4 regions of the Paenibacillus sp. JNUCC31 genome follow, and region 3 is predicted to be linked to each of the others. Evidence: riboswitches for the same ligand, from Rfam matches in the RefSeq annotation. Region 3 holds a riboswitch; each other region holds the start of a gene.
What was found. A riboswitch is a leader RNA that binds a small molecule or an ion and turns the genes downstream of it on or off. The one in region 3 is predicted to bind cyclic di-AMP.

Region 1 (7,808 bases), 2.7 Mb from region 3:
ATGGAATTTGTTCGCGAGTATGCGGCCAAGGTAACGGTAATGCATGAAGGCAAGCTCTTGAAGGAAGGAACGATGGCGGAAGTGCAGGAAGATCCGAGGGTGGCTGAAGTGTACCTGGGCAAAAGGAGAGATGACCATGCTGTCACTGAAACGAATTGAATCCGGTTATGGGGAAAGCAATGTACTGCGGGGCGTGAATCTAGATGTTGAGCCAGGTCAGGTGGTGTGTCTGATGGGTCGCAATGGCGTGGGAAAGACTACCCTGATGAAAACCTTGATGGGACTACTTAAAACACGCAAGGGCAGTATCCAGTGGAAAGGTGAGGAGTTATCCGCCCATGACTCAGCCAAACGGGCCAGGGCGGGGATTGGCTATGTGCCGCAAGGGCGGGAAATTTTCCCTCAGCTTACGATTAAGGAGAATTTGTTGCTGGGACTGGAGACCGGCGCTCCGGGTGTGAAGACGTTCCCGGAGGATGTGCTGGCGATGTTTCCGGTGCTTGCCACGATGTATGGACGGCAGGGTGGTGATCTGAGTGGGGGGCAGCAGCAGCAGCTGGCATTTGCCCGTGCGCTCGCTTCCCGGCCCGGTTTGTTGCTTCTGGATGAACCGACAGAAGGCATTCAGCCTTCCATCGTGGAGGATATCCGGCAGGTCATTTTGCAAATTAAGGCAAAGGGCGAGATCTCTATCTTGCTGGTGGAGCAAAGCATTGATTTTGTACGCGGTGCTGCAGATTATATCTATGTAATGGACAAAGGAGCGATTGCACTGCAAGGAACGCCGCGAGAGTTGGATATGTCGCAGTTTGAGCACCATCTGTCTGTGTAGCTAAGGTTCATGGCGTAGGATGAGTTTAGGAGCGCTTGTCCAGAATGTTGGAGTACTTGGGATATAGACGCCGGATGCAATCCGGGCATATATCATGGGTGAATTCGGCATGTGTGTGCTTCTCCAGATAACTCTCGACAGAGTTCCAGGCGTCCTGTTCATCCTTAATCTGTTTGCAGACAGCGCAGATGGGTAGCAGCCCGCGTAATGTGCGAACTTCGGACAGGGCCTTCTTTAGCTGCTGTTCTATGTGTTTTTGTTCGGTGACATCTGTGTGAGCAATTAGGGCAAGATCGGACAGCAGAGTTGGATCGGCCTGCCTTAACGGGGTGAGCTCCAGACGGAACCAGCGCTGCTCCCTGTGGGTCGTTTGAATGGAAATCTCGTATGTACAACAGTCGTTAAAGGGTTTGGTGATATTTTTCAACTCTTGAACAATCTTCGCATTCTTTGCTTTCTCCTCGCGTGATATCCACGCCTCCATGAGCTGGAGGTAATGGGAGGTTTCAGGTGTTCTGGAGGTGTCTGATATGTCCAGCTTGGGAGGCGGCTGTCCGAGCCCCTGCTGCCAAGCGGTGTTGCAGCTTCGAATGATCCAGTTGTGGTCAACGATGATGAGCTGGTGATGCATGGACTGGAACGATAATCTCTCCAGATCGGATATTAAATATCTCATGAAATGAGGTCCTCCTTGGCAGAAGTCTTATCTTAAATCATCAGGAATTTCCAAAATGTCTGCGACCTGGTTCCTGAACCGGGTTGCTTTGCGTGTGCCGTGAATGAGATTGGAGAGACGGTATGGCGGAATGCCGTGCTGTTCGCAAAATGTCTTCTGGTCGACCTGGAGTTCGGTTAGCCGTCGTTTGATCGCCCAACCGAACGGAGTAACAGGTTTCTTTTTGTTCAAAAGGGTTCACCCCTCAGTTAGAATGTAGTATTCAGCCAATCATTCTTGATGTAAAATATATGGATATGCGAGCTGTAAGATTTATTATATACGTAATTGCGTCATCTAACAATTAAAAAAGACGGAAATAAGTGTATTTTAATATGTTAAATGGCGTAAATGCGTTAAATAGGCAACATAACTGACATAAAAAACACGCCAGCAAGGAGGTTGCGGCGTGTTTTTTGTGTCTTACTGTATGAGGAGGTGAGTGATATGGAGGCGAAGGGGGGAGAGATTACGCCCTGTAGGCGTGAAGTCCTGCTCCAAGCATGTGAAAGCTGGGGAACAATGCTTTCATGGACATTGAGGTTGGTTGTACCAGTCCATCCGCAGCGGAGGCGCTGACGGTATGCCATTCATGCTCCAGGTCTGCGGCCAGGCGAACCAACAGGTCCTGTGTTGTATTGGTGTTGAGGGGGATGACTTTGGAGGCTTCGGTTATGCAGGCACTCATGGCTGAATGCAGATAACCCAGGGCCGCCTCCTCGACAGGGATATCGAGGTGGTGGTTAATCCAGGCGTGAACAGTGGAGAGGCAGCCAACGGATTCATACTTAGCCAAGGTTTGTTCAAGTTCGCTAAAATCAATCCAGGGGTGGAGTGCGTGAGCCAGCTTAATCAGTCGTTTGCCCATTGTGGAGGCGTGTTCTCTGAGGTGTACTGGGGTCCGCTGGACATGGACGAGCTTGTCGATGAGAGCTGTACGCCACGCGTCATTATGATCTGTGGCAGTGTAGATACCTTTAATCGCCATGCCTTCCAGACGGACGATGCTGGGGTGCAATTGACAGCGCATGAATGATTCAAGATCTTCGGCACTACGAATGGTCCCTTCAGTGATATGGGTATCCATGCCGAAGGAATGGGTGAACCCTCCTACCTGGATAGAGGAATCAAGCAGTTTGACGTAATCGAGCAGCTTATTCCCACGGTTCACAGTCTTTCGCCTCCTACGTTCGTTTAATGTTATGTTAAATAACATTAAACTCCTTTTTAGTTCGCTTTATGTGTGTAAATCCGAATTATATAATATATATATTCACATAAATATCCGCTTTTTGTCAATGGTTTCTTGGTTTTTAAATTTGGGAATCTTATAATGTTAATTTATATAACTATGAATGTTATATTTGGAAAAGTGAATGAGTTGTCTGTCTCTTATAAAAGTAGGGGGGATCAGCCGAATCGAATATTAAACGAGATCAAATTTAATCATATGCGGTTCATAGGAGAAAATGACGAGATAATACGATTTATGGAAGGAAAATCGCAGTTGAAAGGATAATATTAAAAATGCTTTACATTTAAACATGAACCGGGTATAATCAATTCTGTTGCCGATTATTTACGACATGCGGTCGTGGTGGAATGGCAGACACGCTATCTTGAGGGGGTAGTGGGCGTATGCCCGTGGAGGTTCGAGTCCTCTCGACCGCATCATAAGAACGATGAAGAAGAAGCTTCCCATACGGGGAGCTTCTTTTTTTGGCTTTTTACAGTATAAATGGTTCAGACAAAAAAGGTCATCCGTTTACCCCGTTTGCAGGTTCATTCTGTCTGCAGGGTCCGGATGGCCTTAACTTATTTAAGCAATTCTTTGATGTCTGCTTCAATTTTATCAGGTGTTGTTTTGGGGGCATACCGTTTCAGAACACGTCCATTCTGATCCACAAGAAATTTGGTAAAGTTCCATTTGATGGATTTGGAGCCAAGTACGCCCGGTGCTTCTTTGGTAAGATGCTGAAATAGAGGATGAGCGCTTGAACCGTTCACATCGATTTTCTCAAACATCGGGAAGCTGACACCATAGTTCATCTGACAGAACTCGGCAATATCATCCGAAGAGCCTTTTTCCTGTGCAAACTGGTTGCTTGGAAATCCGAGAACTTCAAATGGGGAATCTTTGAATTTGTCCTGAAGTTCTTGCAGCCCTTTAAATTGGGGCGTGAGACCGCATTGACTTGCTGTGTTCACGATAAGCAGTACTTTGTCACGATAGTTGGACATTTCAACTTCCTGACCGCGAAGGGTGTTTACTTTGTAGTCGTAGACTGATATGAGAATCGCCTCCATTTCATATTCTTCTTATCTCCTATTATATTGATGACAATTAAATATTGCAAAATTTAAATTTATTTTAGCACAATGTAAGCCTTTCGTGTATGAACAGTGAATGATTAGCTATGTGAATTTCGCTAAAGGGAGAATTAGAGAGCTTTGACGAGATGGGTAGAGAATGGATATGTTGTAAGCGTTATTATTGAAGTGAAATGGCAAAAATCCACCGATTCGGTGATCTGCACAGACTTTACACCGGTAGGGCATGGGTGTATGATTCATATCGTAATTCCAATTAAATTAAATTTTACATGAAAAACGAAACAAACGATAATATCGCTCTGATTATGTTCACAAAGGAACGATGTTTTAATCGCTGAGTTTCCATTCATTCATGGGTGGGAAACGGGGGAACCAACAGGATGAACTGTCCAGGACAGTAGGCATCCATGGGGTGAATTTTCCGGTGACAGCCGGAAATAGGGCGACTCTCGCGTCCGAATCCGTCAGCTAACCTCGTAAGCGTTAAAGGGAGAGGCAACAAGCCGTACGCTGGTTCATAGTGTCTTTTTGCTGTGGATTAATGAAGAAGCGTCCGGGAGGCCTTGGTCCCCCACGCTTCTTTTTTGTTGTCTTTTCACGCCAAGGGAGGAACGAATGATGGATAAAGAGATGATCTTAGTGACTGCTCCAAATGAAGCAGGACGTAAATTTATCAAATTGCTGATGTACAAAAAAATGCCGTTTGCCGTTCTGACCAACAGTGCAGGTGAAGAGCGCAGGCTCCGGAGAATCGGTGTGGAGCATGTCATTCGCATGAACACGGCTGCAGCTCAGAAATGGTTTTTGCCGCAAGGCAGTGTCGGCAATGTTTTTATTTTTGAAAATAGCCTAAACCTGACCTGTCGATATTTGCAAATCTGCCGCTCATGGACATCCAAGTCCTTGTGTGTCATTACAGAACAGAGCCATCCGAAAGGGATCTATCGGGGGATGGGAGCTGACCGGATTGTGTACTCTTTAAATGGGGAAGTGGGGTTCCTGCTTAATGGGTAGTGTTTAGTTGTTGTTCCTGTTCCATACCTGTGATTGATCCGGTGTCAGCTGCCTGTTATAATTGAAATCATAAATAAACGGAATCTTGAGGAGACTCATGCATGATGGTGGGTCTTCTTTTTTATGGTTTGGGAAATGGGGATAAGAATTTCCTGTGGCTAACGAGGAGGAATAGGCGTGCCGGAAGTACGTGGGATAAAATGGTTGTTCTTTGATGTGGGGGATACGCTCGTGGACGAATGGGAGCCGGTGGATGATATTATCGGTCAGTTCGTGCGTGAGGCTTGTGCGCTTGGTTATCAGGTGGAGATGCAGACGGTGCGGGAGCTATTTGCCGCCTCTTATCGAAATTATGAGCAATGGCCGATGAAATTGGCTATTCGAACCCTAATCAGTGATGAGGGGCACCGCGAACAGATCCAGGAGAAGCTGAAGTTCCGCAAAGAGCTTGAGCGCCCCTTCGCGTCAGCCAGTTCTGTTCTCCAGACGTTGTCGCAACACTATAAGATTGGCATTATTGCTAATCAAAGCCCGGGAACAGAGAGTCGGCTGGATAGCTATGGTTTGCGCAAGTATGTGGATGTGCTGGCCTGTTCGGCTGAAGAAGGAGTGTCCAAGCCTGATCCTGAACTGTATGCTGTGGCGCTGAAACAGGCAGGGTGCAAACCCAAAGAGGCGGTTATGATTGGAGATCGGATTGATAATGATATTATTCCGGCCAAGAAGCTGGGCATGCATACGATCCGAATTCTACAGGGTTATGGCAGATTTCAGCCAGAGCTTGCAGACGAAGATCGTCCCGACTGGACGATTGAATCACTGGAGGAACTACTTCCGTTGTTGGTAACTCAGAAATCAGACAATTAACCTATAGCGTTATATGAGATCTAATCGATATGGATATAGATATGGATTAGGATTAGGATCAAGTTGCACCAACACCATACAAAAGGCTGATCGACTCAAGAGATATGTTACTTGAGAGGATCAGCCTTTTTGAGTTATGAAAAATATTGCTAGTTGCCGCTTACCTAGAATAACAGAATGGTCTGGATGATCAGATACACATTCAGGATAACGATAACTCCGGCAATGATCCAGGAGATGATTTTGAGCCATAACTTATTGGCAAATGCCCCCATGCTTTTTTTGTCACTCGTAAACATCACCAGCGGGATGACGGCAAAGGGCAGCTGCAGCGACAGTACAACCTGACTCAGAATGAGCAGTTCCTCTGTTCCGTGCTCTCCGGCAATGGCTGTAACGATTACAGCCGGGATGATGGCGATTAGGCGTGTGACCAGACGACGAAGCCAGGCCGGAATACGAATGTTCAGGAATCCTTCCATTACAATCTGCCCGGACAGCGTTCCGGTGAGTGTTGAGTTCTGGCCTGAAGCCAGCAGCGCTACACCGAACAGGATGCTTGCAATGGTGGTACCCAGCAGAGGTGTCAACAGATGGTAGGCATCTGTAATTTCCGCAACCTGGGTCATGCCTGCACTATGGAACACGGCAGCTGATACAATCAGGATGGCTGCATTGATGAACAGGGCCAGCGTTAAAGCGATGGTTGAATCCATGGTGGAGTACCGAATCGCTTCTTTTTTACCCTGGGGTGTCTGTTCAATCTGACGGGTCTGCACGATGGAAGAATGCAGATACAGGTTATGGGGCATGACAGTTGCACCGATAATTCCGATAGCGATGTAGAGCATGGCTGGATTTTGCAAAATCTCGGCACTGGGTACAAAACCATGCATGACGCCGCCCATATCCGGTTTAGCGAGAAACAGGTCAATACCGAAGCAGAGGGCGATGGTAGCCATCAGCACAATGACGAGGGATTCCAATGCGCGGAAACCTTTATTTTGCAACAGAAGAATGACCAGTACATCAACTGCGGTAATAATAACGCCATATAACATGGGAATGTTAAAGAGCAGCTTAAGCGCGATCGCTGAACCAATGACCTCCGCAAGATCGGTGGCTGCAATCGCAAGCTCACACAAAATCCATAACATCATGACGACAGGCATACTGAACCGTTCACGACAGGCTTGAGCCAGATCTCTACCCGTAACAATTCCGAGTTTACCAGCGAGTGACTGCAGCACAACTGCCATCAGGTTCGAGATCAAAATAACGGATAATAAGGTATACCCAAACTGTGAACCACCCGCAATATCGGTTGCCCAGTTTCCGGGGTCCATATAACCTACGGCAACCAGGTAACCTGGACCAACAAAGGCAAGGAATTTTTTCCACCATGCAGCATTCTGAGGCACCTTCATGGAGTTATGGGCTTCCCCCAGAGAAGGGGCCATACCCGCAGCCAATGGCTCATTTGAAGGAGTCTTGAAGAGATTTCTTTTACTCATAATATAATCACCCGACTTTGAAGTATTGATATTCTATATGAAGAGGAAACATTGTGTCTCCTTAGATTAAATTTGAAAATTGAAACCCAAATCAAAAGCGTTAATAAACTGCTTTCGATATATCCAAACGTTTATGTCGATACATACATTGTACTACTTCAATTATTTTTGTCTAGTGCAACTTTTGTGTATAGGGACAAAATATGGCGAGGAGTGAATTGTGCCTTAGTATATTACCCAAGCTTGGATAAATTACCTATGATGTCTCACATGCATGAAAATGATAAAGATGTAAAAGCTGAATAAGGGCTCCAGTACGTTTCAAAATAAGCCAGAAGTTTAAATTGAATAGTAGGCAGTAAAAAAATCGAAGGTAAAGGAGAGATTTTTAATGGAAGCTTTATATACAGCAACAGCGACAGTTAAAGGTGGACGTACAGGTTCAGTGGCTTCTTCGGATGGTGTGCTCAAACATGATTTGAAAATGCCTAAAGAGCTGGGTGGTTCCGGTGGTGAAGGGACAAACCCCGAG
Region 2 (7,808 bases), 2.0 Mb from region 3:
AAGCCCCTTCGATATCACCGAAGGCCCAATGCGTGGAAGGAACATCTTTCCACTGTGGGTGTGTAACGTCAGTGAGCGGCGTTCTCCCTAAAACTCGGTTGATGGCAACGACTGCTTCTGCTCTTGTCAGTAAAGCATTCGGTCTAAAGGTTCCATCCCTGTAGCCTTTCAGGATGCCTGCACTTTGCGCTTTCAAAATAGCTTCTTTGGCCCAGTGACTGCTGATATCTGAGAAACCGTCACCTAAAGGCTCGGAAGCCGGACCCAGAAGGGCCACAAGAGTGGCCATCTCCGCACGAGTCAAGGGCTGATTTGGCTTAAACGTACCATCCTCGTAGCCACTCATCAGCCCCATCTTGCTTACCTTAGCAATGGCGTCTGCTCCCCAAAATTCAGATTTAACGTCACTGAATGCAACAGCAGATCCCTTGACTTCTTTCGCAGATACCAGTGCCAGTATGGTTGCCATCTCCGCACGGGTGAGTTTGTTATCTGGCTTGAACAAACCGCCCGGATACCCTTGAATATACGCCTTGTACAGAATATCTTGACCACCCTCTGTTCCTGTTGTCCCGTCAGTTGTTCCGGATTCAGGAGTTGGCGCTGGCACAGAAGTGTCTGAAGGCTGCACGACTGGAGTCGATGGTCCGCCTGAATTCGATGGTCCGCCTGGATTGGATGGCCCACCTGGATTCGACGGATTCGACGGATTCGTTGGTTCACCGTTTCCGATTCCAGTAGGGACAGTAAATTTCAGTTGATCGGCCAGCATAAGATCACCGGATTTCTTCACAGCTTTGAGTGTATGCTGACCTTTTGACAGTCCTGAGATGCTGTAAATCTCCTGCATCATTAACCGGCTCGGACTGTATGCATTCACGGTTTGTTTCAGCTGTCCATCGACATAGATATCCACTTCTCCCTGCTCCGGTCCCGTAGGTGTAATCAAGCTTATACCGGTCCCTTTGAAGGTGTATTCGAAGAAATCTCCATTCGCCGTCGCCGAATGTACGTCATTGAGGTAATCACCACCGAAGGAAAAACTGAGATTCAACGTTCCAACGGGCTGGGCAGCAAGATACGTTTTGCTCAGTGTAACGTGATCTCCATTAACTGTATAATCAGTGCCCCGAATCAATTCATTAGAGCCGTTGGTAATACCCTTGAAGCTTTCCACCTGTTTCAGCAGCGTGACATCAATATCAGCCTGAGCGGAAGTTGATTTGTCAAAGCTCGCATTCACCGGATTAATCATATTCGGAAGCTCAACCTTAAGCATATCAAGTAGCATGAATCTACCTGATTTCTTGACGGCCTTCAGCGTATGCTGCCCATCCGGCAGACCCGAGATGCTGTACAGATTCTGCTGTGCCAACCGTCCGTTGCGATAAGCACTGACCGTTTCCTTGAACTGACCGTCCACATAGATATCCATATCCCCTTGTGACTGGTCTACCTCCGTGAACAACTGGATCCCTGTACCTCGGAAGATATACTCAAAGGAATCACCATTTGTCTCGGTATATTGTACATCATCCTTATAGTCGCCCATTCCTCTGCCAGTGCTGCGGGACCATGAGCCATTGTATTTCATTGCCGGGTCGTCGTTATTGATCAGTACATAACGAATGCCTGTTGTATCATTGACCTTAACTCTAAGAGTCTGCGGATCACCAGCGCTGAAATTGACGGTCAAGTCATTTGCCCCTATAGGCAGTTGGGTGAGATATTCTTTCTTGATGTTCAGTTTGTCATCGACCACCGTATAGTCGTCTTCATTAAGCTGCACCCCATCATTTTCAATACTGATCAGTGTATTTCCATTCAATGACAGCGTGACAGCAATATCCTTCTGTTGTTCTGTGGCCTTGTCAAAGTCAACAGAAGCCGGACTAATCGTGCTGTTCTGCCCTCCTGTGGGAATTTCCGTTGTTACTCTAAGTGCATCCAGCAGCATATATTGGCCCGATTTTTTGACCACCTTCAAGGTATGCGAACCACTATCCAGTTCGGCAGCACGATACAGCACCTGTTGGACTTCTCGTTCACCACTGGTATAAGCGTTTACCGTTTCAGGCGTTCCATTGTCGAGTGTAACAATCATGTCTCCCAGTCCTTGATCCTTCTCCGTCAGCAGGTCAATGCCTGTTCCAGTAAAGGTATATTCAAAATAATCGCCGTCGGTTTCAGTAAAATGTACATCTCCTTTGTAATCCCCGAAACTTCTGCCGGTATTTGGACTCCATGAACCCGTGTATTGAATATGGCTGTCATCATCATTAATGTAAACCACATCGGTAACGGCAGCAGCATCCATTGAAACCGCATTTGCAGCATTTTCTACATTCGTGATTGGGTCCACTTCTGCTTCCAAGTCAACTCCTTGCTGCGTATTCGCAGAGTCTGTGGTCGAGGAATCCGTAATGGCGATGCTTAGATCCTGTCTGCCATCGATTTGCTCCTTGCCCCCGTTACGCTTCCAATCCCCACTATAACGCATGCCCGTGTCATCATCATTAACGGCCGATGTGCCGCTCACGGCAGTTACTTTAAGCATTCGGGAAGCATGGGGTTCCAACACGCCGCCACTAAATTCCGTATTAAAAGTTCCCAATTCGGAATGGCTCCAAAGATCTCGGACCAAAGCCGGACCTTCGAGGCCAAGATCGCTCCATTTCACTTTCACCTCTGCACTCCGGTTGCCCAGATTGAACAGAGCTACGCTGTACGTACCATCTCCGTTATTGGCATACCATACCTGCTGTTTGGTGTCCATGGAAACCGGATGGGCTGGACGTCCGGCCTGATTGACCGCAATGACTTCATCATTCGTAAGCAGCTCCAGTCCATAGCTGTCCAACCTGGTCAGATCATTACCTGAATAAAGCGGTGCTGAAGAGATTGCCCAGAACGTGGTAGCGGTCTTCCGCTCGTCCCTGGTCAGACCATCCATCGAGCCATTCCCGACATTCAGGGAATCAAAGTCGTTCCAACCCCCTGGACCTGCATCGCGCCACCAGATGGCAGCGATGGGGAATAAACGTGAAATGCTCGACCATTCCGTTAAGCCCTTACTGCTGTCGTAGGCTTCAACATCCCAGTCGATTCTCCAACCGTTCGCATACTTTTTCCAGAAATCCACGTAATTATGGTCGAGCGCCCAGGAAAGCTCAAACCAGATGTTATTTCTGTCCAGGGCTTTGGACCACGCCTCCACATCACCGCGTGCATCCCGACTCAAGTTATTGATTCCCGATCCCGGAGTTACACTGTCGAATTTGACAAAGTTAATGCCCCACTCGCCCAGAAGATCGGCAATGGAATCCACATACTTCTGTGCGCATGGGTTCGTAAAATCGATTTTGTACGTGTACGAATCCCAAGCATCCATAACAACGAGCGGCTTTACCGCGATATCCTGCATACGACATGCTCCACCCGTCCCATAAACCTCAAGATTTTTGTTATAGGCGGTGATTGATAATCCCGGGATCAGATAGATCCCGATCTTCTGCCCGTTATTATGGACATAATCAATGACCTCCTGAAATCCGTTCGGATAAAGAACAGTACTCGGAATAGGACGGCCATATTCATCCTCGTCCCCGTTCCAGCCAGCATCAATATTAATGTATTCATAGCCATGGGCCTGCAGCTTCTCACGCATGGCATCTGATTGCTTCTTAATGCTCTCGGCCGATGTCCAGTTACCCGCCCCGTCATACACCTGCATGCTGTAGCTGCTCCAGCCCATATACGGCTTTTGGGCGAGACTTTTATCTGCTGCTTGTGCCACATTACCTCTCGTCCCCATCATCCCGAACTGCACTGCCGCAATCACGAATACCATAAAACACATTGCCATCCTTTTTCCGATTCGTTTCAAATTATCCCTACCCCCTCTGAATTTGGTCATTCAAATCATGGTTGATAGCGCTTCCATACGAGAAAAGAATAGTGGATGCCTGAGGCACAGAATAGGTACAATTCGGTATTTTACGTACAAATAACCTGAATTAAAGGGGCAAACCGTCGCAGAACGAACATCTTTCCATTACTGGATAAATAAACAAAGGAAAACCTACTAAAAACGTAAACCAACAAAAAAAGGTTCCTGATGGCACAAATGCCATTCTAGGAACCTTTTTCACCTTACATATGATGCGGTCGAGAGGACTCGAACCTCCACGGGGGTAAGCCCACACGGACCTGAACCGTGCGCGTCTGCCAATTCCGCCACGACCGCGTATCTCATATCTCCGAGATATTATATCGCGGCGACAAGAAATAATATATCATGTGGAATAATATGTGTCAACAAAAAAAAAATTTTTTCATTCTATATTTAAAGCTGTATTCATCCATCATTTCATGTAAAACAAAAAACCAAGGCCAACACAGTTAACAAGCACTGTATTACCCTTGGTTTTGTTTGGATATTAAGTATGAGTCAAATTATTGTTATTGTTTATTTTATGATTCTGATTGAAATTGATGAAAAGCGTGAAAGAACTATATCTTGGAAGGCCAGTTACCGTACCAAGCATATCCGCCTCTTCTTTCCTTATCGATTTCGCTAAGCTTGTATTTCACAACCCCATCACGTCCTACGAAGATCGGTCTATCTGTTCCAATTTCGTAAAAACGAGCCCAAATGGGCGCTGCACCTGAATCAGCAACGAGTTTACTATCCCCGTTTTCTCTGACATATTTGTACCCTGTAATTTTCACTTTGTTGAACCAGGTTTCTGCCGCTTCGATTGAAGCTGTAATTTTTGAGTTTGACGGTCTTGTTTTCAAAAACTTCACAATCGTACTGCTCTCTCCAGCACTGAGAGAAGGCACTTCGTAAATTCTTGCTCCTGCAGGTTTAAGGGAACTGGAATCATGTTGCTGTCCCCATGCAGTCAGTTTGCCATTAGCGACAACCTGTGTATTCAGAATAGCGTCTACTCCTTTGGCAACTGATTTTTTACTGCGATCCGCAAGAGAGCTGTCGATGAATGAGAAGTCACCTTTGCGTGCACCTACTTCATCCAGCATGTACATGACATTAATCATGGCATCATCGTTGAAGGTGATGTGCTTGTGATAACCTGAGCTCTGGTATACTTGCGGCCATCCGCCATTGGAATATTGCATGTTTAGTAGAAAGTTGATTCCTTTGATGGCAGCAGCCGAATACCGCGGGTCATTAGTCTTCTTAAATTCCTTTGCTAATCTTCTGATTTCTGAGTATGTAGCTTTGTTATCAATCGTGGATTTTGCCCACTCGCCGCTTGTTTCCTTATAATCTTTCTTCCATCCTCCGTCAGCACGCTGATTTTTCAAGATATCAGCAATACTCGCTGTCGTTCCCGAGGCGTCTGCAGCAGATACCTTCGCAACTGGCTGATATACTATTCCAATAACAGACAGAACCATTGTACAAGCCATAACAAAGGATGCAAACCTTACTTTTGATTTAAACATCAGATTAGAACACCTCTCCCGATTCATTTTATGCAAACTGTTTCCCTGATCCTACCCTCCTTATATTTGATTATAAAATCAAACTTTTTCTTTTTATCCAATATGTGGATTGGATAAAACCATTCTATGCAAAACAATGAATTATGTCAATATTCACAACAACATGTAACAACTACTTTGATTCCTGTTAGTGTTATCCAAACCCTTGCGAAAAAGCAATTCATTGTCCAGTTTCTATCCATTTGAAACAGTTGTTACTTTTTTGTCATAGGTTAGATACGCACTTCCGAGTTTTTTCTACATGGAAAGCTGGAATTCCGTTAACATTGAGGTACTAAGAAGGGATTAAAACCCGTTTGACATTTTCGCATTTATGCAATATAGTTTCAAAAGGTTACAAAAACTTAATTATTCATTTGCCGAGTTTCATGTTTGAAAACGGGGGAACCATTTTGGGTGAATTATTCTTATACATAGGAAATATAGGGAACCTTCTACCGAACCCTTAGCTAACTCCGTAGGCATCGAAGGGAGAACATTGATTTTGAAAAAACTTATTATCTCCATTTTTGGAGCAGCAGTTCTATTTACATCCGGTGCAGCAAGCACAGAGGCAAGCAGTATTAACACCGTCGTTAACAACATGACTGGCATACCTTACAAATGGGGCGGCACGACAATGGCTGGATTTGATTGCTCTGGATTTATGAGATATATTTTCAACAAATATAGCATTGAATTACCACGCACTTCCCAGCAACAAGCTAAGGCCGGAACTCCGGTATCCAAAGCAAATCTGCGTACAGGTGACCTGGTATTCTTTAATACGATGGGCAACGGCATTTCACATACGGGTGTATATATCGGTGGCGGACAGTTCGCTCACGCTTCAAGCAGCAAGGGTGTCAGCATCACCCAATTATCCACCCCTTACTTCCACGATCGTTATGTAACAGCACGCCGGGTAACAGGGCAGTTTATGTATAATAAGATGCTTGGCAAAATATAAGTTGAACACGAAAGGGCTTCGGTTATTACCGAAGCCTTTTCTTTGTCTACATTGATTTTCTACAAATGCATAGGCATGATGTTATAATCAGGCTGCAATACATCTTTTTTAATGCAAGGCCTTCTGGACTCTCATCGCACCCTGTGACAGCGCATGACCGCCGCCTACGGCTCCAGCTACAGCAACCGTCTCCATAATCTCCTGGTCGGTCGCTCCTTTGGCACGGGCCTCTTCCGCATGGTAAAACGTACACACCTCATTGTTGGCGAACAATCCGATGCCCAGTGCAATCAGCTGTTTGGTCTTGGCATCCATCGCTCCTGCCTGAAAGCATTCTCCTGTGAACTCATGATAAGACTTCACCACGGAAGGCAGCACGTCGCTTAATTCTCCAATCTGGTCCTTATAGGCATGAACCTTATCATTCATTAGTGTCAAGGTTACCGCACATCCTCTCGGCTGATATGTTACAAGCTCTCACTGTACCTATCTTCTCTCCCGAGAGGTGCAATTATGCCAAATCATCCATGGTAAATGAACCTAAAAAGGCATGTCCTATTCTTCGAGCAGGCTCTTGCGTGGTTCGCTGAATAATTGATACCGATAATTCCGGTCGAGTTTGACCACACGACGATTCTGACGGCGAATGAGCACCTGCTCCCCGTCCCAGGCTACGACAATGCCCGTCACATCATTCGACTGAATCTCGTCTCGTACCACTCTTACTTTTTCACCCGATAAACGCAGTGCATCCAATTCTTCATCACTGATCATATTCCCGGCGCCTACTTTCCAAAAAATTATTTACAAAAAGAGACCTAAATGAAAAGTCATTTAGGTCTCACGTGACTGTATTGGACTGTCATGTCATTCGAAAGTATGTCCCGACTGAAAGTTACCGCTGCGCGTGCTCTTTGCTGTCGTTCTTCTCAAACCAAAAATCAAGCACTTTGGCGGACATCACACGTTCTTCAAGGTACTCCACTTGATGCGGTGTAAATTGTTCTTTCCAAGAGAAGGACAACTCTTCGCACAAGCCTACAATCGTCAGCAATTCTGACCAGGCAACGTAGCGTTTGTACCAGAAAAATTGAGGATGTTCAATCATATAGGGATAAAGGTCATCGAATTCCGTATGTTTACAATCCAGGGCACGTTCAAAATGAACTTTCGATTCCGCCAGCTTATCAATAAAAAATTGTTCTGTTGCCGGTTGGTTCCCCATGGTGTTGCCTCCTCTCCCTAACATAACCCCATTATAAATGAAATCGGCGGTCATGCAAAGGCATTGTTCAAAAATTAGGCCCTATTCCTTTAAAATGTCACA
Region 3 (7,808 bases):
AATGTGAGTTCATTTTCAATGGTATATGATCCTCCCTAGGACATTTTAATCGTTTTAGAAAGTGTAGCTCGAAAGCCAGTTGTTGACAAGTACAACCCAACCTGTCTTCAGCCCGCGACAACTATTCACCGCGTGCGTAAATCCCAACATGTACGTAAATCGTAAAAAAAGAACAGCGTCCAAGGTAATTTTTAGTGGCAGAACTTCTCCACCTACCTCTTTCACTGTTCCTTTGCCAAACATTTAGCAATATCCATTATCAAACCACTGCCCAAGAATTCATATTACCTGCGCCTCATGATCCGGCCGCCGCCAACCCTTGTTTTCGGCTTTTTATAAGAACTCTTCGGTGAATCAAATAATCCTCCCAGGCCACCACTGCTCTTGTTACGATCGATGGTACCCTTACTTTGTTCCTTTTTCCGACTGAATAGTCCTCCACCCGAGCCTACACTCGAATCCTTATCGCTGCCACGCCGGGTAATTGATCCTTTTCGATCAACCGTAATCGGTGGGGCGGCCTTTTTATCATTATTTGTTGGCGTTCGATAAGAACCTTCACTCGGTTTGTACGTGTCTTTGTTCGTATAGCCCCGATACTTTCCGGCGGATCGATGACCTCCAAAAGTATCAAACAAATTACCAATTAACGTTGCAGTTAAGTACCCTTGCAAAAAGGATGAATCATAGTTCTGCCGAACATATTCCTTGGAATCGACTTCAACCAAGGTATCCTCCGGTTTATTCGGGTCTTGTTGTAAATGATAGTACTGGTCCTGATACACCAGGAACATCCGCTCTGTATTTTCCGCCGAAATCTGATCCGGTTTACGCTGTTCAGACAATTCCTGAGCTACCTCCGGAACCGTTCGATCGGCAGCCCGGTACACATAGGACGTTGTGTTACCACTGCCACTGACCGATTCAAGCGGATATGTGTCCTGAACGGAAGGTGCTCCGCACGCGGACAACAGGGACATCACAAGGCTGAGAACCAGCATTAATTTTAATCCGTGTGCCAAGCGCTTTTTCATTGGAACCTCTCCTAGCTCGAACGAATCACTTTGATATCCGCAGGAAGAATGGACTCTCCCTCATACAGTGTAAATCTTCTGTCTTGCCACTCCACACGCAGAAGTTTGTTATCATCCGACTGATATTGCCATACGAGCTGCTCTCCAGCCTGACCATAGGGTGTCCTTCCTGCAGTGGTTACCATTCCTCCGTATTCTTCCTCCAGGTGATACGCACGCCCATCCAGGTCCAGCAAGGTAGGCACCTCATCAGGTGCATCAAGCCGACCATCGATCGGTGTATAGAGAGCATAACGTGTCATTTCCCGTTCTTCAATATGCAAGTGCCGAATTGCTGTACCATCCTGCAATGTAAGGACAGCCGCATTCCGTGCGCGATGATGCACACGTCCAACAACTTCATAGGTTACCAGTGAAACCTCGCAGATATCACCAGGTGTCAGTTGGAGCATCGTTTTTTCTGCCCGGGGAGGTTCCGGTTTCGCTAATATCCCTTTAATCCGTTTCCACACACTCATGCCTATTACTCCTGTTCTTTATCTTATAAACAAGCTGCAATAATTAATGCGCCCACGATATGAAGTGCACCTGAGAATAAACCGTAACCTGTCTTTCCCTGCTGAATTCCCGTATCCAGATCCAGATTAGCCCACGTCCGAATCATGAAATGAACCACACTCTCCAGAATTAACAAAATGATAAACGAAACGACAGATACCAGTAACGCTTCTCCAAGATGACCCGCTGTCGATATGGAGGTAGCGAGCACATAACCTTGAGCGAAAAGCTTCATGACCATGCGTGTCGTAACGGCCATGTTGCCCGCTTTCACTTCGGCAAAATCCTTATATTTTGTGAACAACGAATCTACATACATCAAGACAAACAGCAAAACCGAACCCGATAACGTCCAGACCAGCATTGCCAAAATGTTCAAATCCATCTACATAGCCCCCACATCTCAACATGAACCGCAATTAAAAGCGAAGGAGAAACGCTGGTCTCTCCTCCGCTGGTGCCCCTGCTTATACAAGGTTTAGTTCTTATTTTCGTACTGCTTCATCAATGCAGCCAGTTCATCCTCAACAGCCTGATCTTTGCCTAGCTTTTCAAATTCATCATCCAGTGATTTTCCTTTGGATGACATTTCATTGCTGGCTTCTGCCTGAGCTTCCATCTGCATCATTTTTTCTTCCATACGCTTCATACCCGCGCTAGCTGTGTCAGAACCAAATCCGTTCATTGCCTTGTTGATTTCGGTTTGAGCTTTTGCTGCATTGTAACGCGCAACCAATGTCTCACGTTTATTTTTCATCTGAGTCAACTGTTTGCGCATTTCGTCGAGCTTGCCGCGAAGATTATCAGCAGACGCTTTGTTCTGGTCGTAGCTTGTTTTGTATTCGGCCATTTTTTCTTCAGCGACTTTCTTCTCTTCCAGCGCACGACGTGCGAGATCCATATTCTGGGCACGGGCAGCGGTGTGAGCCTGCTCTTCACGTTTTTTCACAAGAGCTTCCTGTTCTTCGAACAGTTGTTTAAATTTCTTCTCAATGGCAATCTGTGCGGCTACAGCTTTCTCTGCATCTTCCAGATCTTCCTGCATGTCACGGATATATTGATCCGTCATTTTAATCGGATCTTCTGCCTTGTCAATAATGGAATTAATGTTAGACATCGTTAAATCGCGCAATCGTTTGAAAATAGACATTATGGTATTCCTCCTAGTCGATATTACATCCTTGTATATAATCATACATACGTGGCAACCTTCTACTCGTTTCAATTTTAACAAAAAAAATCATAAAAGACGATTTTGGCTCCAATGAAACTATTGAATCAGCTGATCGAATTGAATCAACTCTTCATCAAGCAGCCTCTCTGCAGTCTGCACAATCTCATCAATCTGCATCCGTGTAATTGCATCAAAATGAATTCCCATTATAACGGTCACAGCTGTTTTCAAATGCATGGCCGCTTTACGTGCAAGCCTCTCACACAATTCTTGTTCTTTATGCCCTGGAATATGCACCGTAGCCCCGCTCACCCGTTCTCCATCCGGATAAAATGTCGCTACCGCTCCAATATGTGATTTTCCTCCAGTCACCAGAAATACTTTGTCTTCTCCAGCCTCAATCACCTGTATACGAACGGTTTTCAAGTCGTATGTGCTCATCTTGCTCCACCTATCCTTTTCTATCTGAGATATGTATGGTGGAAGTATGGATCGAATTCCATCAATCAGCAATGAAACATCTCACACATCACGAATAATTGACTGCATTCCCGGGCATACCAAAGAGAACGCAATTTGGGAAAAGGAGGCACTAACATGCGTCTACGCCTCATTATGTTATCCATCATGGTCATTCTTCTGGGAGGGAGCTTTGCCCCTGCTCAATTAAGGGCTGCTTCAAGCCCACAAGATAAACCTGTTTCGAAGTCGGATTCATCCGAGGAAGAACAATTGACACTTGGACAGCTTAGGCAGAAATATGCCGATACATTCAAAACCAATGGTCCTTCAACAAAACAGGTGGCTTTGACTTTTGATGATGTGCCTGATCCTAGGTTCACCCCGCTGGTACTTGATATTTTGAAAAGATACAAGGTACGGGCTACTTTTTTCATTGTGGGAAGTCGCGCGGAGAAACATCCGGATTTGGTGAAACGCATGGTGAAAGAAGGACATATTGTGGGTAATCACAGCTACAATCACCCGGAATTCAGCAAGCTGTCCATGAATGCATTTCGCAAACAAATCTTACATACCGGAGATATTATTCGCAATTTAGCGGGTTACACTCCCAAGATGATCCGCCCTCCTTATGGTGACATTAACGAACAACAGCTGCAGTGGGCAGCCAATCAACGTTACAGCATTGTGAACTGGAACGTTGATTCCCTGGACTGGAAGGGCCTAAGCAAAGACAAAGTAAAGAAAAACATTCTGTCGGCCGTTAAACCCGGTTCCATTGTTTTGCAGCATGCAGGTGGCGGGGTGGGTTCGAATCTGAAAGGCACTATCGAGGCGCTGCCTGAAGTTATTGAGGAATTGCGCAATCGGGGGTACGAGCTGGTCACTTTGGACGAAATGCTGGGCTTGCCAAAAGGCAAGTAAGATCTGTTTGTAAGGAGTTCGTATAAAAACAAAAGGGTGTCCTTCAATCACATCATCGTGACAGAAGGACACCCTTTACTAATTAGTAAGTTCAACGTGCAGTTGCACTGGATATGTGCGGCCATTTTTTATTGTTATTTCAAAATGTAAAGTTCAACATCCTGAATACCGAATGTACTCACAGACTGTTGGCTTCCCGGAATAAAGATATCAATCCTATGACCTTTAATAGCACTCCCCACATCCCGGGCCGTAGCAACAAATGCCTGTTTCGGAAGTCCTGGATGTGAATGACCCGTTACAAGGACCTTCGTACCCAGTGGAATAATACTCGGGTCTACTGCGATTGTGCCCAATTCGAGCGGATTACCGAAGTAATCTACAGCACCCCATCCTCCATTTTCTGAAGGATCGGCAGAGTATGCGGTTGCTTTTACATCGACTGACTTGCTGTAGTCAAATGTTTTTCCCCAGGCTTGGACTACCTTGTTATCTGCGTTGACATCAAGGCTGGCTGTAGTTATTGTTTTTGCGTTTGTAGCCGCTGCTGCAGATACTGTGTTTGTTTTGCCTGGAATCGTAATTTTCAAACCGCCGTAGATGTTGTAAGCGGAAATGTCACTGTTAGCTTTAATGAGTGTGTTTAACCCAACTCCATATTGCTTGGATAAGGTGAAGAAGGTATCCCCCTCTTTGGCCACATGAACTGAATCAGCGTGAGCCGGAACCGCCTGAATTAGCATTGCTGCTGTCAGCAAAGCTGTTGCTGTTTTGGCTATACGTTTCTTGTTAATCATGGTCTTCCTCCCTCATTGTGCCTGCGAAGTTAGTTGTCGGATTCGGATGGAGGAGACCACCCTATAGGTCCTAATTACATCAAAAGCTATATGTACGCCCTAATTCACCCCAAGCAGCGTGCCATCTTTCTTCCCCTGCACATTCTGCATCATTACATCCCCCACACTTCCTGTCCGGAAGTTTCGGCAGGAACAAATATATCACAATTTTGTAACCATGAGTCGTAGTAAATGTTACCAAATGGAGAAACAGTTCATCACAAATGCTGAAAATATGCGAATCCTTCAACATACAGTCTGACTGAAGTTGTCCCTTTGATGACAGAAACGTTACTTTTTATGTAAATCCATTCTTATGTTCACATGACAAAACAGCCTTAACGACTGTGTGTCGACAAGGCTGTTTTGTCATGTTTGAATTAAATTAGAGCACTTTGGCAAGGAAGTCCCGTGTACGAGCATGCTTGGGTTCACCAAACACTTCAGCAGGGGTTCCTTCTTCTACAATGACCCCGCCATCCATAAACAGAATACGATCTCCTACTTCGCGAGCAAAGCCCATCTCATGCGTTACAATAACCATTGTCATACCACCTTCAGCAAGACGCTTCATGACATCCAGCACCTCACCGACCATTTCAGGATCAAGTGCAGAAGTTGGCTCGTCAAACAGCATGACATGCGGCTGCATTGCAAGAGCTCTTGCAATAGCGATCCGTTGTTTCTGACCACCGGAAAGCTGATTCGGATAAGCGTCTTTTTTGTCGGACAGGCCGACCGTCTTGAGCAACTCTGCCGAGATTTGTTCAGCTTCCTTAACGGATTGCTTTTTCACTTTAATGGGAGCGATTGTAATGTTCTGCTGCACCGTTTTGTGCGGAAACAGGTTGAAGTGCTGGAACACCATGCCCATTTTTTCACGAGTCGCGTTGATGTTGTGTTTGGGGTCTGTGATTGACACACCTTCAAAATTAATTTCGCCGGAAGTCGGCTGCTCCAGCAGGTTCAGGCAGCGTAAAAATGTACTTTTCCCCGATCCGGACGGACCGATGACCACGACAACCTCACCTTTGCCGATTGTTACGTTAATGCCCTTGAGCACATCGTTATTTCCATATGATTTGTATAATTGTCTAACGTCTATCACTTGCACTCAACTTCCTTTCCAATCGACCCAGCAGCTTGGACAAAATGAACGTCAGCACAAAGTATATGGCTGCTGCAATCAGGAATGGGTTCATTCCTTGGTACGTAATATTTTTGACTACACTTGCCTGGTACATAATGTCGACCATACCAATAACCGAAATAATGGAGGACTCTTTAATAATGGTCACAAACTCATTACCGATCGCCGGTAGTACTGCTTTGAAAGCCTGTGGGAGCACGATGTAACGCATTGCAGCAGTTCTCCCCATTCCGAGCGAACGAGCCGCTTCCAGTTGACCACGATCTACCCCCTGGATACCTGCACGGAAAATCTCCGCAAGATAAGCTCCACTATTAATGGAAAGTGTAATGATACCTGCCTGAAGTGGCGTGAAATTAATACCCAGAGTCAGTGCAAGACCATAATAGATAATCATCAGTTGAACCAGCATTGGCGTACCGCGAATGACCTCAACGTAAGCTGTACCGATCCAGCGCAAAATCGCAACGTCATGCAAACGGAACAGACAGATGATCAAACCGATAATAACCCCGAATATCACACCGAGTGCAGACAGTAGAAGGGTGTAGCCCACACCTGTCGCATAAAAGCTTTTGTACTGCCAGAACACTTCAAAAATGTTCTGATTTTTGTCCAGCTTGTCTGCATTCAACTGACTCGCTTCTTTAACCATTTGCTCAATTTTATTTTCGCTTTTCAGACGTTCGAGCGTCCCGTTCACAGCGTTCAGCAATTCCGTATTTCCCTTGCGAATCCCGATCGCCGCTTCTACCTGCTCTTCATCCGGAATAGCAGGAGCTAGTCCGATAATATCATCCAAATAACCAGCAGCTACCGTATCTTCGACGATCGCCGCATTCACACGATTGGTCTGCAATTGCAGCACGATATCGGATATTTTATCGAGTGCCGTCAGTTTTGCGCCTGGGATTCCCTGACCAATCGTTTCTTGAATGGAGCCTTTTTGGACTCCAATTTTTTCATTTTCCAGTTCAGCCATCGTAGGATATTTGTCTTTATCCTTATTACGTATCATGATAACTTGTTTTGATTTATAATAGGTATCGGAAAAGTCAATACTTTTCTTGCGCTCATCTGTCGGTGTCATTCCCGAGATGACCATATCCACACGACCACTCTGCAATGCAGGCAGCAGTCCGTCAAAACCCATATCCTCGATCACAAGTTCTGCGCCAAGATCGGCCGCAATTTCTTTGGCAATGGAAATATCAAAGCCCACAATTTGGTCTTTACCATCAATGACTTTATGGAATTCATATGGCGCAAAATCGGCACTTGTACCGAGCACCAGCTTTTTACTGCTTGAATTGCCTGTGGTTCCCGTTGCCGATGCAACAGGTGCAACTGTTGTTAGCAAAACCACAAAAGCCAGCAGCATCATAGTGTAACGACTAATCAATTTCAACCCTGTTCTCCCCTTATAATACTTTGTGTGCTTCTCTTGTTGATGCCTGAGTCATTATAAAGTAGAATGCATGATTATGCAATGCATTTCGACATGAACGATTACAGCTTGTTTCTGAAAAAATTACTGCAACTATGATATAATTATTGAATTATTTTCATTTTTGCTAAGGAGTCCATCATGACACATACCAAAACACAAATTTTAACGGTTATTGATCAATATGCTTCCCGTTTTAAGGAGATTTCATCATACATTGGTG
Region 4 (7,808 bases), 3.2 Mb from region 3:
GCGGGGAGGAACTGCACTATCTGGCTGGTGGGAAAGGCGCCAATCAAGCTGTTGCTGCAGCACGACTGGGCGGACAGACAACGATGGTGGGAGCGGTAGGTTCGGATGCTTTTGGTGAACGTCTGTTACACAGTCTGGTGGAGAGCGGAGCAGATGCCTCGCAGGTTCGTATACTGGATGATACCGTCACTGGTACGGCCTCCATCTGGCTCTCCAAAGGAGATAATCGGATTATCGTCATTCCCGGAGCGAATGGGCGACTTGAACCTGCCATGCTGGAGGAAGCGGATACGGTAAAAAGCCTGACTGCAGCCGCATCGGTGCTGCTGCAGCTGGAGATCCCGCTGCCTGCGGTCACCCGCGCCGCCCAACTGGCGGCTGAAGGCAGCGCACTGGTGGTGCTCAACCCGGCGCCTGCGGTGCCGGGGTTGCCCCAGGAGCTGCTGCGGTGCGTCGACGTTGTCACGCCAAACCGCAGCGAGCTCGCCGTGCTCACCGGCCGGGATGAACTCCGGCCGGAAGACGTGGATGCGGCGGTCGCAGAGCTCGCCGCATCCCTCGGGGCCGCTGTCGTCACGACGCTCGGCCCCGAGGGGGCTGTGTACGCGGCGGCACCTGGCGGCCGCGTACAGGCAGGGCGCGCCGGCGCGTGCCGTGCGCCCGGCTACGCCGTAAGCGCCGTCGATACGACCGGCGCAGGCGATTGCTTCAACGGCGCGCTGGCGGTAGCCCTCGCGCGCGGAGAGACGCTCGACGCGGCTGTAGGCTTCGCCATGGGCGCGGCCGCGTTGTCCGTGACGAAGCTCGGCGCCCAGTCCGGGATGCCGTCCGCACGTGAAGTGGAGGTTTTCCTGGCTGAGCAGCAGGCCAAAACGCCATAATGTATGACACTTTAGGACGTGCTATAGACGGCCGTATCGGGATCGCTTATGCGAACCGGGGTAGCGATGGCACAGGTTTCTTACCAGAGGAGCACCCTATGGCGTTTACACGTGAATATGACCAAGAGGCTCTTACCTCTCCCGGCAGGGGGAATAAGAGCCTCTTCTCAGTATGAACAATGGATAAACTCAGCAACACTGGAATAGAATCGACTACGTGGTGCGTCCAGAGCCATGGTGGCTTAGAGCATGCGTGTAGAGCGGGGGACGGTTGGAGTCCCTCGCTTTAACACACCTGTAATCTGACCTCATTGATTCGCCTTGACCTTCTTGCCTTATTTCTTCTCAGCCAGCCACATCGCAACATTCGCGATTTCTTCATCCTTCAACTTGTCTTTGAACGAAGGCATACCGCCGCTTTTACCTTTGACAATGGTGGTATAAATCTTTTCCACATCGTCCTGGCTTCCAATCTTCTGCAGACTAGGGCCCATGCCCCCTTGAAGCTGATCACCGTGGCAGGTAATACAGTTTGCTTTGACCAATGTCTCAGCCTGTCCTGCATCCATTGTAACTTCCGGCATGGTTGGTTTCGCTTCTTCTGCCACTTCCTCTTTTCCTGGAAGCGTAAACATTAGTACAATAGCTAAAGCGCACGCTGCAAAAAATACCCCGCTCATGATCCATTTGTGCATCCCTTATGTCCCCTCCAGAATGAAGATCATCTAACCTGAAACTATCCATATCATTATAACGGAACCTGTAGTGACATCATAGCATTTTGTGGTAATTTTTTGAACTAATCACATAACAGGGGACTTTTTAGTGCCATTTTATGATTTATTTATCCCCGAGGTCCTTCATAGACCATGCAATAAAAAGGTTTCAAACCACTTGGTGTCTGACGCTCGTATGTATCCTGCGTGACAAATCCAGCCTTTTGATAGACACGAATAGCCCGATCATTCCAGGTTAACACCTCCAAATCAATTTCGTTCAGAGGATTTCGGCGAATCGCCTCCTGTACAATAGCCGATACAAAAGCCGTCCCCTGGCCCTGGCCACAACGTCCGGGATGCATACCAAGCCCGATGCGGGTGACACCCTCAAGTGGGAAGTACTGAGCGAAACCGCAGACCTGCTGATCCTCTCCCAGCACCGCCGCATACTGTTCCTTCCGCAGTTGGGCATCCCCAAATTCAACTTCCAGTGCTTTCATCTGCTCCCAGGGCAGCCAGCTATAAATATTATAAGGCGGGTCATACTGCCAATCACAGATTTGCTCCGCATGTTCTTCTTGCATGGGCACAACGTGAAACGTCACAGAGGCTTCATCCATACAACTGCACGCTCCTCTCATTGTGAACAAGCGATAATGATTTTGAATTTGTCCATATAGATATGTCATTCCATAGCTAAGCTTGTTTTCACTCTACAAAAGAGGCGTTCATTTGGCAAGTCCTCGTTTTTTAAAAAAAATTGAAACAAAAGTTCTGGTAAATTCGTTTATATTAGAGTGGGATGGGTAAAAACATTATAAGAGCACGGACGAAGCAATACAAAATAGCCCTATAAATAGTAAAGTTAGGTTGGATAGTTTATCCCGAATACTTTTGAAGGAAACAAAGCACAAAAAAACCGCCGGATACATTCCTGCGGAGAATGTACCAGACGGTTCTAATATGCTTCGTTACAGTAGTGTTATGGTTACAGCATGACGTTGCTCAGCTTGTCCCTAGTCGATGGCCAAAGTCTCATATGCGTCCGTGCTCATAATGCGTTTAGCGCCAACATAGCGATTGGCCCAGTAGCTTTCGCTCAAAGCGCTGATTGTTACACCTTTGGAAGAAGAGGAGTGTGCGAACTTTCCATCTCCTACGAAGATCCCTACGTGCGAAACCCCTTTGCCCGTTGTATTGAAGAATACCAGATCGCCTGGTCTCATTTCCATACGGGATACCGAGTCACCCATGTCGAATTGGGAACTGGATTGGCGAGCCAGATCAATGCCCAGCTTGTCGAATACATAACTTGTGAACCCGGAGCAATCAAAGCCGTTAAGCGTTGTTCCTCCGCTTTTGTATGTTGTTCCCATTGCTGAATCAATGACTTGGTCCATTTTTGAATCTGCGAATGCGCTGCCTGCTCCAAGCGATAATGCGAATGTAATGCTGAGAACAGCTGCGGTTAATTTCTTTTTAAACAAGAGATATACCCCTTCCAATGCCTGCGAGGTTAGCTTAAGGATTCGGTTGAAGGTCCCCTATGATCCCTCTGTTGCAAGATCAATTCACCCATAACTGGTTCCCCCGCTTCCCAGGTGCTAGGAATTTGGCTATGCTAGTTATGCACCTGTGAAATCAAGAAATGACGATTAAATTTTAAGTAGTTACAAATATGAAGGTAAAGATTACAAAGTTGTTACTAAAAACTCACTGCGATTATTGTAACAGAGGTATATCAGTTTGGCAACGTTTAGCAATAAATTTAGCAAAAAAAACCTCGACCTTTGACGGGGAAAGGTCGAGGTTTGCTTATGTAGCAACATTTGGCGAACGTAGCTTTTACATAGAGAGGTCAATCATTTTAACCGTTCATACTAACCTTTGACCGTCTTGGACTGCCATAATCGGAAGTGCGCACATATTTTCCATAGACTGAGCAGACATCTGGCGAGTGGATACGTCTGTTGTAGTATAAGACCAGTTAAACCGGTTACTAACCATGAGGCAGAAGTAAAGGCTCCAAAGACCAGCAGATGGAGTCCGCCCAGAAGAATAGCGATACCGCTTAGAGCGATGACATGACGTAGTGCTATCCATACAGCATGTAAGGTGCCACGGACTCCGCCTTCCTCGTCAGGAGCTGAGATACCAAACTGCATATAGAGCAGGGCATAATGGATAACCCACCCGTATACAATCCAGCCAGCCACGTAGGGAATGCCCGGCAAGAGCAGATGTAATGAATGAAAGCCGTCCATAAAAATGGAGTACAGTTTGGGTACGAGCCAGTAGGCAGGCAGCAGCAGTAATATTGTGCGAATGGTGTACAGCAACAGCATCGGTTTCCAAAGTTGTTTAATTCCGCGCATAAATGGAACGCGTTCTTCTGAATGATTAAAATGCTGGAGCGAATAGAGCAGTCCTGCCTGAATGAGAGGGCTGATGAGCATTCTCAGCAGCAACATGGCCCCCAGAATCCAAAGATAGCGATGAACCTCCGGACTCGTTGACAGGCTGAGCTGGCTCTCCATTTTGAATAACATCGTGCTTAACTCTCCAGCATCAGGCTCCGGATAACGCAGGAGCAAAGGCACCACAGCCGACTGTACCATTTGATAGAGGAAGTATCCCCATATTAATTGATAGATAAATAAGAGAGCTGCAATGAACATATGCTGACGGACGAGAAACCAGCCTTCACGTATTTTTGCTTTCACTGTATCCACCTCACCATGACAGACTTCCGAATATGGCCTCTATAAGTTTGGTTGCGCTCATGCTCCAGCGGGATTTGGTTGGCTCATCCAGTCCGGCTTTCAGAAAATTGTTCAGATGCCGATTCTCCAGTACAATTGTGTACAGCGGATCTGTCATAGCCCAGGACACGGGAGAAGAATAGGTTAGTTTGTAAGTAATGCGTTTGTCGCTACCATCCCATTCCTTGGTTATGATCTTCCCATCCTCGAACACGATTCGAACAGGTACTTTTGTATAATCACTGCCTTTTTTCTGTAACGTAACGGAAGACTCATACAACGTTTGGCCGTCTTTCGAGACAGGGTTCACGGTAATCTTCTCCACTGCAAAATCGGCCATGCCGTCCCCGTACACATACTGATTAAAATAGTCGGTCCAGGATATGCGCGTCACTTGCTCCACGACGTGTTGGAAATCAGAAGAGGTAGGGTGTTTGAAACGATACTTCTTCACATAGGTCGAGAGAATGCGTTCCATTGTTTTTGCACCAACCTGCTGTTCAATCCCAAGCAATACAAGCTTACCCCGTGTGTACACATTGGCTGCGTAATGATTCTGGGAATCAAACTTCCAAGCCTCCTGTGTTAGTGAAGCCGGAGAAATGATAAGACCTGATTGCACAGGCAGATTAGGGATCAGTCCGTATTCCTGTTCCATCAGTTTGTCTTCTGCATAAGAAGTGAATCCTTCGTCAAGCCAAGCCTCTTCAAATTCATTACTGGCAACCATGCCGTAAAAATACTGATGTCCAATTTCGTGCACGACCGTGCGTTCCAGATCGTAACCAGGAGCGGAATCATCTGCGCCGAAGGCGGTAACCAGCGTGGGGTATTCCATGCCGCCTGCACCATTCCCCGATTTTGGCGGGACCACGATGGAAAGGGTAGAGTACGGATAAGGGCCAAACCACTTGCTGTAATTGGATAGCGCTGCTTTGGCTGCGTAGAAGTACCGTTTCTTCAAATCCTGGTGAGCAGGGTCGAGGTACAGCTTGATTCGTACACCGGGCACATTGGGAGCAGAGAACGGCTCTTCTGCATACACAAAATCAGGAGAGGCTGACCATGCAAAGTCGTGTACATCATCGGCATAGAACTGATAGATTTTCTCCCCGTTTTTCACCACAGCTTGCTGGGTTGGAAATCCTGTAGCAGCCACTTTGTATGTTTCCGGTACCCGGATACGAACACTATAGATGCCAAAATCAGAGTAGAACTCCGAATTGCCGTGATACTGATGCAGGTTCCAGCCTTCGGCAGTTCGTCCTCGGGTGCCTGCTGGTTCATATACACTAAGCTTGGGGAACCATTGACCTGCCATCACAAAATGGTCCGCCGTCCCCATACGGGCAAAGATTTTCGGTAGCTTGACCTCAAATCGGGTGTGGAGCGTGATACTTTCGCCGCCTTTGACAGGTTTGGGCAGCCGTACCTTAATGAGCGTAGTATCCTTTATATTTCCGTCATCCGGTTGCACATACTGCATTCGGTGCAAGAGAGAGAGCCCGTCTTCTGTTTTCATATCTGTAATGTTCATGGAGCCATAACCGTTCGTAGGCATAGTATCGCCGCGAAGTTTCCCGCCGGATTCCTTCATAAAGGTGGTGTCGGCAGAAGAGAACGCATTGGGATACATGTGAAAATAAAGCTCACTGACGGTTTTCTTTCCTGGATGTGTCCAGGTTAATGTCTGGGTGCCTTGTAGCACATTCCCGTCTACCAGCTTCACATCCATGTGATATTCCACTACACGATTGCTGAATACCTCAGCGGTTGGGGTCTGTACGCTTTCTGGAGGTGTCTGGTTATTGACGGGAGCCGGGGGCTTGCCCGATTCCGGTGCGAGCGTAGGCAATTCGGATGGATTGGAACGTGTGGAACCCAGAGCGAGCCATATTCCTCCGGTAAGTACACATAGGGCTATAATTGCGGTGAGCCAGCTCTTGGCGCGTCGTGGAATCATCGTTAAATACCTCCCGTTGACAAGCATCTACAGCATGTATATGTTTGCAATGGGACGATTATTAGTTAAAATATTTGTATCAACCCTTGGAGGCTATAAAATGGACCAAAACGAGCAAAACGGCAAAAAACAGATTGCCTTGAATATCGTTAGTGCAAAGAGCAAACACAAAGGATTCGGTGCAGGCTCCATTGATTTGAACAACCTGTCCCCCGTTATCATTGATAACGGCGAAGCGAAGATTGATGTCGGTGCGATGCACGCAAAGAGCAAGGTGGAGCGTAGCATCAAGTTTTCAACCAATCGTGAAGATGTACCTAACGGACGTCAGGTATGGCTGGTATGGGTCGCTGTGGATCGTACAGAGCAGGGACAGCTGTATGGCGGGGCAACCGCATGTGAGATGTGGATCGATACAGAAGCGAGACGTGGATGGAAACTGCTGGCGGATCATGTGAATCGAATGGATTATGCGATGAAGCGCCGTTTCATGTTGGATGAACTTGGCCCTGAAGATCGCGCGGCACTCAAGAAATTGCTGATTACCCATAATGAAGAATGGTGGAACGCTTCCCCGGACGAATTGAAGGAAGCACTCGCCTAATTTTTCTGGCTTGATCATTAAAAAACAAAAGTCCCGTAACCGAGTGTATCGGTTCGGGGCTTTTGTTATGTGGCGATGGAAGGCAGTAAAGTGAATACAGGAGGGGATACATGATCCATGAAGGGAATGGCTGAAACTAAAACCAGAAGGACAGACGCATTTACGTCATTACGTATTTGCGTCATTTTGGTTATTCCACCCACCAGCGTTTGAAATCCTTCCACCATGAATGCTTCTCTTCCTGTATTCCTTGCTGGTTTTGCACCTCAAGACTGTCTTTATCATTCTCTGAACCCGAATCGTCCGAAGCGCTGCGACAGACCTCGGTCGGTTCCGTCCCGTCGATAAAAACTTCCAGCCGTTTCTCGGCGCAGCCATTACCAGCCAGTTTGCCGGACTCGGGATCGATATACACACTGACGACGTTATCAGGTACGGTGAAAATCTTTGGTGGAACACTTGCAAGAGCCTTTTCCGTGAATTGGGCAAACATCGGTGCTGCACGACGTCCATCCGAAGTGGAAATGGCTTTACCCTGATCATAACCGACCCAGACCGCCGTGGAGAGCTCTGGGGTGAAACCGACCAGCCAGGCGTCCGTATTCGTTGTTCCGGTTTTGCCAGCAACAGGCCGTTTGATGGCGGCGGAGACCCGGTTACCCGTGCCACCATTTTCGAACACACTTTCCATTAAACGGGTTAATACATAGGCTGCAGCGGGTTCTACAACCGTCTCGGCCTGGGTCTGCGGTGATTCATATAGGATACGCCCAGCGGCATCCGTCACTTGCAGGATAGCCACAGGTGGCGTACGCTTCCCGCCAGCAGCAATGACAGAAAAGGCTGAAGCCATTTCCAGTGGACTGACTGGTGAGGTGC

Region 1: linked by a shared signal. The riboswitch ahead of JNUCC31_RS22330 (HAD family hydrolase) and the one ahead of JNUCC31_RS01275 (3D domain-containing protein) in region 3 are both predicted to bind cyclic di-AMP.
Region 2: linked by a shared signal. The riboswitch ahead of JNUCC31_RS26145 (C40 family peptidase) and the one ahead of JNUCC31_RS01275 (3D domain-containing protein) in region 3 are both predicted to bind cyclic di-AMP.
Region 4: linked by a shared signal. The riboswitch ahead of JNUCC31_RS15175 (C40 family peptidase) and the one ahead of JNUCC31_RS01275 (3D domain-containing protein) in region 3 are both predicted to bind cyclic di-AMP.

Annotation. Positions count from the first base shown of each region.
Region 1 covers NZ_CP062165.1:5,152,217-5,160,024, forward strand. The annotation lists gene urtD (urea ABC transporter ATP-binding protein UrtD) at 1-159, shown strand, start outside; gene urtE (urea ABC transporter ATP-binding subunit UrtE) at 137-832, shown strand; gene JNUCC31_RS22305 (nitrogen regulation protein NR(II)) at 858-1,508, opposite strand; gene JNUCC31_RS22310 (hypothetical protein) at 1,536-1,739, opposite strand; gene JNUCC31_RS22315 (urease accessory protein UreF) at 2,017-2,718, opposite strand; tRNA gene JNUCC31_RS22320 (tRNA-Leu) at 3,136-3,218, shown strand; gene JNUCC31_RS22325 (glutathione peroxidase) at 3,363-3,839, opposite strand; cyclic di-AMP (ydaO/yuaA leader) riboswitch at 4,204-4,379, shown strand; gene JNUCC31_RS22330 (HAD family hydrolase) at 4,497-4,895, shown strand; gene JNUCC31_RS22335 (HAD family hydrolase) at 5,073-5,762, shown strand; gene JNUCC31_RS22340 (Nramp family divalent metal transporter) at 5,927-7,222, opposite strand; gene JNUCC31_RS22345 (organic hydroperoxide resistance protein) at 7,668-7,808, shown strand, end outside.
Region 2 covers NZ_CP062165.1:5,906,250-5,914,057, reverse strand. The annotation lists gene JNUCC31_RS26160 (X2-like carbohydrate binding domain-containing protein) at 1-3,886, opposite strand, end outside; tRNA gene JNUCC31_RS26155 (tRNA-Leu) at 4,163-4,246, opposite strand; gene pelA (pectate lyase) at 4,513-5,472, opposite strand; cyclic di-AMP (ydaO/yuaA leader) riboswitch at 5,880-6,011, shown strand; gene JNUCC31_RS26145 (C40 family peptidase) at 6,017-6,481, shown strand; gene JNUCC31_RS26140 (carboxymuconolactone decarboxylase family protein) at 6,590-6,919, opposite strand; gene JNUCC31_RS26135 (hypothetical protein) at 7,037-7,255, opposite strand; gene JNUCC31_RS26130 (hypothetical protein) at 7,377-7,706, opposite strand; partial or broken gene JNUCC31_RS26125 (xanthine phosphoribosyltransferase) at 7,804-7,808, opposite strand, start outside.
Region 3 covers NZ_CP062165.1:318,379-326,186, forward strand. The annotation lists gene JNUCC31_RS01240 (molybdopterin molybdotransferase MoeA) at 1-13, opposite strand, end outside; gene JNUCC31_RS01245 (DUF4247 domain-containing protein) at 285-1,034, opposite strand; gene JNUCC31_RS01250 (DUF4178 domain-containing protein) at 1,046-1,552, opposite strand; gene JNUCC31_RS01255 (DUF350 domain-containing protein) at 1,576-1,977, opposite strand; gene JNUCC31_RS01260 (PspA/IM30 family protein) at 2,071-2,742, opposite strand; gene lpdD (prenylated flavin chaperone LpdD) at 2,863-3,207, opposite strand; gene JNUCC31_RS01270 (polysaccharide deacetylase family protein) at 3,364-4,152, shown strand; gene JNUCC31_RS01275 (3D domain-containing protein) at 4,287-4,949, opposite strand; cyclic di-AMP (ydaO/yuaA leader) riboswitch at 4,952-5,148, opposite strand; gene JNUCC31_RS01280 (amino acid ABC transporter ATP-binding protein) at 5,374-6,096, opposite strand; gene JNUCC31_RS01285 (ABC transporter substrate-binding protein/permease) at 6,083-7,546, opposite strand; gene JNUCC31_RS01290 (M20 family metallopeptidase) at 7,727-7,808, shown strand, end outside.
Region 4 covers NZ_CP062165.1:3,514,459-3,522,266, forward strand. The annotation lists gene rbsK (ribokinase) at 1-881, shown strand, start outside; gene JNUCC31_RS15165 (c-type cytochrome) at 1,217-1,576, opposite strand; gene JNUCC31_RS15170 (GNAT family N-acetyltransferase) at 1,726-2,220, opposite strand; gene JNUCC31_RS15175 (C40 family peptidase) at 2,617-3,087, opposite strand; cyclic di-AMP (ydaO/yuaA leader) riboswitch at 3,091-3,228, opposite strand; gene JNUCC31_RS15180 (hypothetical protein) at 3,481-4,323, opposite strand; gene JNUCC31_RS15185 (M1 family metallopeptidase) at 4,334-6,325, opposite strand; gene JNUCC31_RS15190 (YwhD family protein) at 6,426-6,929, shown strand; gene JNUCC31_RS15195 (transglycosylase domain-containing protein) at 7,120-7,808, opposite strand, start outside.